3 regions of the Streptomyces sp. NPDC007971 genome follow, and region 2 is predicted to be linked to each of the others. Evidence: riboswitches for the same ligand, from Rfam matches in the RefSeq annotation. Region 2 holds a riboswitch; each other region holds the start of a gene.
The links. A riboswitch is a leader RNA that binds a small molecule or an ion and turns the genes downstream of it on or off. The one in region 2 is predicted to bind cyclic di-AMP.
Positions count from the first base shown of each region.

Region 1: another riboswitch for cyclic di-AMP. It lies ahead of ACFZCP_RS44750 (NlpC/P60 family protein); the one in region 2 lies ahead of ACFZCP_RS00365 (NlpC/P60 family protein).
Region 3: another riboswitch for cyclic di-AMP. It lies ahead of ACFZCP_RS24870 (peptidoglycan DD-metalloendopeptidase family protein); the one in region 2 lies ahead of ACFZCP_RS00365 (NlpC/P60 family protein).

Region 1 is NZ_JBIBJK010000041.1:17,747-21,011, forward strand. Features, by position in the region: gene ACFZCP_RS44745 (TetR family transcriptional regulator) at 519-1,118, shown strand; cyclic di-AMP (ydaO/yuaA leader) riboswitch at 1,468-1,638, shown strand; gene ACFZCP_RS44750 (NlpC/P60 family protein) at 1,647-2,870, shown strand; partial or broken gene ACFZCP_RS44755 (SpoIIE family protein phosphatase) at 2,976-3,265, opposite strand, start outside.
Region 2 is NZ_JBIBJK010000001.1:82,130-85,394, reverse strand. Features, by position in the region: gene pcrA (DNA helicase PcrA) at 1-1,015, opposite strand, end outside; cyclic di-AMP (ydaO/yuaA leader) riboswitch at 1,301-1,473, shown strand; gene ACFZCP_RS00365 (NlpC/P60 family protein) at 1,481-2,692, shown strand; gene ACFZCP_RS00360 (tellurite resistance/C4-dicarboxylate transporter family protein) at 2,814-3,265, shown strand, end outside.
Region 3 is NZ_JBIBJK010000011.1:309,169-312,433, forward strand. Features, by position in the region: gene ACFZCP_RS24865 (SpoIIE family protein phosphatase) at 1-870, shown strand, start outside; cyclic di-AMP (ydaO/yuaA leader) riboswitch at 1,119-1,286, shown strand; gene ACFZCP_RS24870 (peptidoglycan DD-metalloendopeptidase family protein) at 1,294-2,328, shown strand; gene ACFZCP_RS24875 (aldo/keto reductase) at 2,503-3,265, shown strand, end outside.

The sequences.
Region 1 (3,265 bases), on a different contig from region 2:
GGCCACAGTGACTCTCTCCCGGAAGTTGTGTGCCGTTGCTTGGCCGAATAGTACTCACAACAATTTCGATTAGCTTCTGTGCGTACCCAATCCGCAGTGGCATATACGTTCGGAAGGTCGGCATTCCGTGCAGCGAACAGGGCTCGACGCGTCGGCGAGAGTGACTCAACGGGTGTGAAAGTTGCGGGAGTTGACTCCGAACTTCACGTCGCAGTCGCCATGAACAAGGAATGTTCAGGGTGCTGAAGCGGTCGGAGTGTACCGATCGTCTTCGACGGCCTGCGCCGTTTCGCGCAGTGCGAGCGGGGGGTGGGGCGTTCACTCGCGTCCCGCAACGAAGTGCCCTCGGAGTGCTGGGTGCGACGTTCAGCGAGCGCGACAGTGTCGCTGCTCGTAGGTCGGACGAGGCAAGAACGACCACCCCGGTCCTGGCCGCCACTGATTCCTGGGTCCGTCCTGGGCTTCCCGGGGACGTCCGGCGACGGCTTTCGCGACCGATCGCGTACCCTGGGAGAACGATGGTTCTCGCACACGTACGGCAAGGGCGGCCCGCGATGCAGGAAGACCCGATCCGCACCCGGATCCTGGATGCGGCCGAGGAGCTGTTCTACGGCCAGGGAATTCAGGCGATCGGAATGGATGCCGTGCGCACTGCCGCCGGAGTCACCCTCCGGCGTCTCTACCAGCAGTTTCCCTCCAAGGGTGCGCTGGTCGAGGAGTATCTGCGGCGGCGGGACGCCCGGTGGCTGAACGATCTGAAGGAGCATGTCGAGGCGGCGGACGTGTCCCCCCGGGAACGTGTGCTGGTGGTCTTCGACTGGCTCCATGGCTGGTTCGAGGAGCCGGACTTCCGTGGGTGCGCCTTCATCAACTCCTTCGGCGAGCTGGGTGCCACGTCCCCGGAAGTCACCGACGCCGCACGCCACCACAAGGAGCGGTTCCGGCACTACGTGGCCGACCTGGCAGGACGGGCGGGAGTTCCCGCGGACGTCGCCGATCAGGTCGTGCTGCTCGCCGAAGGGGCCATGACCACCGCGGCCATCTCGGGCAGCCCCCGCCCTGCGGCTCAGGCCAGGGCGGCCGCGGCGACTCTCCTGCAGGGGCCGCGAGTCGCCTGAGGCGTACCGGCGGTCGGTTTGGGTCGCCGGGCGCGGCACACCTGCGGCGGCCTTGAGTCGAGGCGGGTTCCCGCCGGCATGGGCCTCCTCGGTCTCGCTCGGTGCCGCGAGCGGAGCGCTCGGTGGGAGCGCCGAGCCGAGCGCCCGGCGCTCCCGCATATGTGTGGACGGCGCAATTCCGGACCACTCGTCCCACACCGACGCGGATTGACTGCGCTCAACGACGCCATCGAGCAAAGGTCACGAAAATGTATCGGGCATATCGCCCATCATCCTTCACAGGGGCCACACGAGTTGGCTAGCGTTCCCGACAGGCCGCCCGACCCCCACCGGCGAACGTCGCCGGGCCGTGCGGCCTCCGCCGAGTCCGGCGCGCCCGCACGGCAGCCGGAGCCGGGGACCCACCGACCTTGGGGTGAACCGGTCCAACTCCCTTCCGGGGACAGGGCCGTAGGGCAACCCTTCCGAACCACCCGCCCGAACCCGACAGCTAACTCGGTAGGCGGAACATGGAAGGAGTCGCCTCCCTTGGCGTCGCACCGCAAGTCGGGCTCCACGGGCACGCGCGTAGTCGGCATACGCACCCCTGTCCTCGCCACGGCCGCCCTCACCTCCCTGGCCCTGCTGTCCCAGAACGCCGATGCCGCCCCCTCCGCCGGCCACAAGCCGAGCCTCGAAGAGGTCGAGAAGAAGGTCGACGACCTGTACCGCCAGGCCGAGTCGGCGACCGAGAAGTACGACGCGGCGAAGGAGAAGACCGCGAAGGAGCGCGAGCGCGTCGACGCCCTGCGCGACGACGTGGCCAAGCGCACGGCCAGCCTCAACAAGGCGCGTGAGGAGCTGGGCCTGTTCGCCGCGGCCCAGTACCGGAACGGGGTCGCCGCCCCCGACACCGCGACCTTCCTGCTCACGGACAACCCGCAGGACTACTTCGACCAGACGCAGCTGATGAGCCGGATGACCTCGCGTCAGAAGGGCGCGGTCGACGACTACATCACCGAGCAGTCCGCGACCATGAAGACGCGGCAGGAGGCCGGCCGGAGCCTCGAAGCGCTGACCAAGTCGCAGAACGACCTCCAGACGGCCAAGTCCACCGTCCAGACGAAGCTGTCCACCGCGCGGGAGCTGCTGTCCAAGCTGACGGCGGAGGAGAAGGCACGTCTGGCGGCGATCGAGAAGCAGAAGCAGGAGGAGGCGGCGCGCAAGGCGGCGGAGCTCGCCAAGCGGCAGGCCGCGGCGGCGCAGGCGGCGAAGAAGCAGCAGAGTGCGTCGTCGGGCTCGACCTCGGGCTCCTCCTCGGGATCCGGGTCCTCCTCGGGATCGGGCTCGTCCTCCGGATCCGGCTCGTCCTCCGGTTCGGGCACCTCCACCTCCTCGTCGGGCTCCACGTACGCCGCCAAGGCCGCGAAGGCGCTCGCCTTCGCCCGCGCGCAGGTCGGCAAGCCCTACGTCTGGGGCGCCACCGGGCCAGGCTCCTACGACTGCTCCGGCCTCACCCAGGCCGCCTGGAAGGCCGCCGGCGTCTCCCTGCCGCGCACCACCTACGACCAGGTGAACGCCGGCAAGACGGTGTCCCTGACCGACGCCCAGCCCGGCGACCTCGTCTTCTTCTACGACGACATCAGCCACGTCGGTGTCTACATCGGCAACGGCATGATGATCCACGCGCCGAAGCCCGGCGCCTACGTCCGCGAGGAATCCATCTACTACGGCGGTGACTCGATCATCCACAGCGTGGTCCGCCCGGCCTGACGTGCGGTGGCGGCGAGACGGCCGACCCGCAAGCGCGTGCATGCGCTTCCGCGTGCAGAGGCAGCATCTCGGCGTGAGAGCCCGGGCCGGTGCGGACCGGGCGTTTCACGGCTGCGCGGGAAGCTGCTGTTCCGTCCAGATGACCTTGCCGTCAGGCGTGTGGCGAACGCCCCAGCGGTCGGCGAACTGGGCCACCAGGAACAGGCCGCGTCCGCCCTCGTCCATGGTGGTGGCCCTGCGCAGGTGCGGGGAGACATCGCTGCCGTCGGACACTTCGCAGATGAGGCTGCGATCGCGGATCAGACGGACGCCGATGGGGCCGGTCGCGTGCCGGATGGCATTGGTGACCAGTTCGCTGAGGATCAGCTCCAGGGTGAACGCCTCCTCGTCCAGAC
Region 2 (3,265 bases):
GGAAGGCGTAGATCGACTGGTCCGCGTCACCCACGACGCACAGCTCGGCGGGCGGGAGGTCGTGCTCGCCCGGCGGGACGTCGACGTCCACGGCGGCGCGCTCGCCGGTGCCCACCAGCTCGCGCACGAGGGCGTACTGGGCGTGATTGGTGTCCTGGTACTCGTCGACCATGACGTGCCGGAAGCGGCGGCGGTAGTGCTCGGCCACGTCCGGGAAGGCGCGCAGCAGGTTGACCGTCGTCATGATCAGGTCGTCGAAGTCGAGCGCGTTGGCCTCGCGCAGCCGCGACTGGTAGAGCGCGTAGGCCTGGGCGAGGGTCTTCTCGAAGCCGTCGCCCGCCCGGGCGGCGAAGTCCTCCTCGTCGATCAGCTCGTTCTTCAGGTTGCTGATCTTGGCGCTGAAGGACTTGGGCGGGAAGCGCTTGGGGTCGAGGTCCAGATCGCGGCAGACCAGGGCCATCAGGCGCTTGCTGTCGGCGGCATCGTAGATGGAGAAGCTCGACGTGAAGCCGAGCTTCTTGGACTCGCGCCGCAGGATCCTCACGCACGCGCTGTGGAAGGTCATGACCCACATCGCGTTCGCGCGCGGGCCGACGAGCTGCTCGACGCGCTCCTTCATCTCGCCCGCGGCCTTGTTGGTGAAGGTGATCGCGAGGATCTGACCCGGGTGCACGCTCCGCTCGGCGAGCAGATGGGCGATGCGGTGGGTGAGCACGCGGGTCTTGCCGGAGCCCGCGCCGGCGACGATGAGCAGCGGCGAGCCGGCGTGGACGACCGCGGCGCGCTGGTTCTCGTTCAGCCCCTCCAGGAGCGCTGCCGCGTCGATCGCGGGGCGCGGGGCTCCGTCGCGGTAGTAGGCGTCCCGGTCCGGCGGCACGTCGAACTTCCCGCCGAACAGATCGCCCGGAAGCGACTCCGGAGCGTGATCGTCCTCGGGCGGCGGCGGGGGTTCCTCGTCGTTCCCGCGAGGGGGCTGGAGGTCCGCCAGGAAGCTGTCGTCAAAGAGGCTGCTCATCGCTCTCCGAGTCTAGGGTGCCGCACCGACAACCGGTCGCCGTCCCGGGAACACGGCCCCCGCAGGCACCCGCTATCGGACACGGTCCCGGAGAGTCGATCACCACTCCGCTCCGCGCCGATTGCCCCTCACGCTGCGAGAGCGTCTTGTCACGCCTGTATGAAAACGGCCTCAGGTCACGGAAATGTATCGGACATATGACACTCCAACCTTCACAGGAGTCACACGAGTTGGCTAGGTTGCGGTCAGGCCGCACGACCCCCTTCCGGCGAACGTCGCCGAGCGCTGCGGCCTCCGCCGAGTCCGGTACGCCTCCACATGGCCGCCGGAGCCGGGGACCCACCGATCCTGGGGTGAATCGGCCGACTCCCGTCCGGGACGAAGCCGTAGGGCAACCCTTCCGAACCACCCGCCCGAACCCGACAGCTAACCCGGTAGGCGGCCCATTGGAAGGAGTCGCCTCCCTTGGCGTCGCACCGCAAGCCGCGCCCCGGCACAGCCCTCGGAGCGGGCGTCCGCACACCCGCTCTCGCCACCGCCGCCATCACCTCCGTGGCCGTCCTGTCCCAGACGGCCGAGGCCGTCCCCGCACTCGACGGCCGTCCGAGCCCGGCCGAGATCGAGAAGAAGGTCGACGAGTTCTACCGCCGGGCCGACGCGGCGGCCGAGGAGCAGCCGGCGGGCCGGCAGCAGGGGAAGGCGGACGCCCTGGCCGAGGAGAGTGCCCGGCGCCCGGGCCGGCTCGCCAAGGCCCGTGAGGGGCTGGGTTCCTTCGCCACCGCCCCGGACACGACCGCCCTCCTCGCGGAGTTTCCGCAGGACCACTTCGCCCCGCACCGGGTGATGAAGCGGCTGGCCTCGCGTGTGAAGGACGCGGCCGAGCGGGGGCGGACCACCGCGGACCCCGACGCCACCCCTGACGTGGACCCCGGCGTGGCCCCCGAGGCGAGCCCCGAGACTTCGGCGGCACCGTACGACGTGAAGGCGGCCAAGGCCGCCGTCCAGAAGAAGCTCGTCACCGCGCGCGACCTGCTGTCACGGCTCACGGCCCAGGAGAACGCGCAGCCGGCCTCGGCCGGGCAGTGGAACCGGGAGGAGGCCGCATGGCAGACGGCCGAGCAGCCGGACCGGGAAGAGGCCACGTGGCAGACGGCCGAGCCGACGCGGCGGCGGGCACGGGCACGGCAGGAGACCGGGTCGCCGTCCACCGGATCCACCGGATCGCCGTCCACGGCATCCGCCGACTCATCGTCCATCGGATCCATCGGGTCGCGGTCCACCGGGTCGACCGGGTCCACCGGATCCGTCGGCTCGTACGCCAGCCGGGCCGACAAGGCGGTCGCCTTCGCCCGTGCCCAGATCGGCAAGCCGTACGTGTCCGGTGCCAGTGGCCCCGGCTCCTACGACTGCGCCGGCCTGACCCAGGCCGCCTGGAGAGCCGCCGGTGTGGCCCTCCCGCGCACCGGCCGCGACCAGGCCCGGGCGGGCACCCCCGTGCCCCTCGCCGACCTCCTGCCGGGCGATCTGGTCTTCTTCCACGGCGACAGCAGCCATGTCGGCATCTGCACCGGAGACGGCAAGCTGGTCCACGCCCCGACGCCCGGCGGGTGCGTCCGCGAGGAGCCCGTCTACCAGTGGGGCGAATCGGTCGTGCACAGCGTGGTGCGGCCCGTCTGACCGGTGCCCTCCTCCCGACCCGTACCTGCCCGACCCACGCTCTCCCGGCCCGTGCTCTTTTCGAGCCCCACGCGCGCGTGCCCTCCCCCCGCGGGCCGCCCGGCTGCCTAGCATCGGGCGCATGCCCGGCATCTCGGCTCTGCGTGCGTGGTGGGCGGGGCGTCCGCCGGCGGCGGGGGCCGCCGTGATGGCGACCGGCATCGTGTCGGTGGACCTGCACCTGGCAGGCGCCGAGACGCTGTCCCGGGTCTTCCTGTGGCTCGCCTGCATCGCCTGGGTGGCGCTCGCTGCGCACTTCGCCGTACGGCTGGTGGGGCAGTGGGAGCGGTGGGTGACCGAGGCCCGGAGCCCGGGCGCGCTCACCGCCGTCGCCGCCACGACGGTCCTCGGCACCCGGATCTCGGCGCTCGGCCTGCAGCATCTCGCGCAGACGTCACTGGCCCTGGCGGCGCTGCTCTGGCCACCGCTGCTGGTGCTCGTCGTACGGCACTGGCGGCCGCGCATGCCAGGGGCGGTGTTCCTGTGTTGTGTGGCCACAGAGGGGCTCGCGGTGCTGGCCGCGACCCTGGCCGC
Region 3 (3,265 bases), on a different contig from region 2:
GTGCACGCCGGCTACGGCCTGCGCCCGGACGCCGGCACGTTCACCGAGGTGTTCACGGTGGCCACGGTCGCCGTGCTGGCCGCCGTCATCAACCAGGTCGTACGCCTCGGCGACCAGCGGCTGGCCTCCGCCCGGGAGATCGCCGTGGCCGCCCAGCGGGCCGTCCTGCCCGAACCCGCCGCCCGTATCGCCGGTTTCGACATCGCGGCCCGCTACGAGGCGGCCCAGCGGGACGCGTTCATCGGCGGCGACCTGTACGCGGTGCAGGACAGCCCGCACGGCGTCCGGCTGATCGTCGGGGACGTGCGCGGCAAGGGCATCGGTGCCGTCGCCGCCGTCGCCGTGGTGATCGGGGCGTTCCGGGAGGCCGCCGAGCAGGAGGCCACGCTGGAGGCGGTGGCCGAGCGGCTGGAGCGCGCCCTGGCCCGCGAGGGCACGCGACGGGAGGGGCTCGACGCCTTCGAGGGCTTCACGACCGCCGTCCTCGCCGAACTCCCGCACGGCGAAAGGGCCGTACGGATCGTCAACCGCGGCCACCCGCCGCCGCTGCTGCTGCACGACGACGGCACCGTGCGCACCCTGGTCCCGTGCGAGCCCGCACTGCCGCTCGGCATGGGCGACCTGGGCCTGTGGCCCGACCGGGCGACGGAGTACGGCTTCCCGGGCGGCGCCACCCTGCTGCTCCACACCGACGGCCTGTCCGAGGCCCGCGACGGCCACGGCCGTTTCTACGATCCCGCCCGGCGGCTCACCGGGCGCAGCTTCCCCGACCCGGGCGCCCTGCTCGGCCGCCTGGCCACGGAGGTGCGCCGGCACTCCGGGGGAGGGACGACGGACGACATGGCGCTGCTGGCCGTACGGCGGCCCTGACCGGCCGGCTCCGGCTCCCATGACCCACAGTGACCGGACGACAGCCCTCCGCATAACATCTGAGTCACCATCAAAGCCTCTGTGACTGCTGAACGTCGGTCAACTCGCCCGTTTTCCCCCGGTCATACCCCGTACGTCCGCGTCGAAGAACGTTAATGATCAAGCCGAACGGCTTGGAATCTCACAGGTGGGTCTATTAACGTTCGATAACGCAGCGCGGTCGTCCCAGCCGTCACCCGAGGCGGCTCCGTGCGCACGTGCCGAATCCCGCAAGGGAACCGGGGAACCACCACCTTGGGGTGAATCGCGCAGACACCGTCGTGAACTTTGCGAGTCCACGGCCGGTTTACGCGCGTAGGAGACCTTCCGCTCCGAACCCGTCAGCTAACCCGGTAGGCGGAGGAAGGAAAGGAGCACGCCTTCGTGGCGTCCAACCGGCCTGCCCCAGAAGCCCCGTTCATCCCGGCTCAGCGCGAGACCGAGACCTTCGGCTACGGCGACCACCGCACTGACGAGGGCCCCTGGGAGGAATGGAACCCCACCGAGGACTCCGTCCGCCCGGTGCGGGGCCGGCACCGCGTCGCCAAGCAGCGCGGCGGACTCGCCCGCAGCTCCACCGTCCTCGGCGTCGGCGTGATAGCCGCCGTCGGCGCGGGCGGGATGGCCAGCGCCCACACCGGCAAGCCGCCGGTGTCCCTCTCGATGCCCGACCTGCCCTCCGTCGGCTCCCTGTTCGACGACTCCTCCGCCTCCGACGCGGCCAAGGCCACGACGCCCACGCTGAGCAAGGTCGGGGTGACCTCCGCCGACAGCGACCGGAGCGGCAACGCAGGCGAGGCCCTGCGCAACCGGATCATGGCGCAGGCCGAGCAGCAGCAGAGCAAGGCCGACAGCAAGGCCACCGCCGCCGCCCTCGCCGACGCCGAGAAGCAGAGCGCCGCCGCGGCCGCCAAGGCGCAGAAGGAAGCCGCCGACAAGGCCGCGGCCGCCAAGGAGAAGGCCGAGGCCGCCGCGAAGAAGAAGGCCGAGGAGGAGCGCCTGGCCGCCCTGGCCAAGGAGTACAAGCTGCCGGTCGTCTCGTACACGATCACCGGCACCTTCGGCCAGCCCGGCTCGATGTGGTCCTCCGGCTACCACACCGGCCTCGACTTCGCCGCTCCCACCGGCACCCTCATCAAGGCCATCCACAGCGGCACCATCACCCAGGCGGGCTGGGCCGGCGCCTACGGCTACCGCACCGTCCTCACCCTGGACGACGGCACCGAGCTGTGGTTCTGCCACCAGTCCTCGATCGGCGTCTCCGTCGGCCAGAAGGTCAGCACCGGAGACGTCATCGGACGCATCGGCGCCACCGGCAACGTCACCGGGCCTCACCTCCACCTGGAGGTCCACCCGAACGGCCAGGCCACCGGCATCGACCCGGCGCCGTGGCTGCGCGACAAGGGCCTCAACCCCTGACCGGCCGGGACGCCTGAGCCTCGGCACCCTCTCATCCGGTCCCCGGTACCCCCTCATCCGGTCCCCGGCAGCCCTGACGACAACCCCCCGACGTCAGGGCTGCCGGTCGTCCGGCCCCCACCATTCGCAGCAATCGCGGAATGGACGGGACGGATGTGATCGTTGAACCGGGACATGACCGACTCCCATGCCTCACGCCGCACCCTCGGCTCCTCCGACCTCCGCGTCTTCCCGCTCGCCCTCGGCGGCAACGTCTTCGGCTGGACCGCCGACGAGGACACCTCCTTCGCCGTCCTGGACGCCTACACGGCCGCCGGCGGCAACTTCGTCGACACCGCCGACGCCTACTCGGCGTGGGCCGAGGGCAACAGGGGCGGCGAGTCCGAGACGATCATCGGCAAGTGGGTCAGGGCCCGCGGCAACCGCTCCGACGTCGTCATCGCGACCAAGGTCAGCCAGCACCCGGAGTACCAGGGCCTGTCCGCGGCCAACATCAAGGCCGCTGCCGACGCCTCCCTGCGCCGCCTGGACACCGAGTACATCGACCTCTACTACACCCACTACGACAAGCCCGAGGTCCCCGTCGAGGAGATCATCGGCGCCCTTGACGACCTGGTGAAGGCGGGCAAGGTCCGTCAGATCGCCGCCTCCAACATCACCCCCGAGCGGCTCCGGGCCTCTCTGGACTTCTCCGAGCGCGAGGGCCTGGCCCGCTACGTCGCCCTCCAGCCCCACTACAACCTGGTCTCCCGCGACACCTACGAGGGCCCGCTGCAGGACGTCGCCGCCCGCGCGGGCCTCGCGGCGGTCCCCTACTACGCGCTCGCCTCCGGCTTCCTCACCGGCAAGTACCGCCCCGGTACGACGGTCGACAGCGCCCGCGCCGGTGCGGCCGCGAGGCACCTCCAGTCCGAGCGCGGCCGGCGGGTCCTCACGG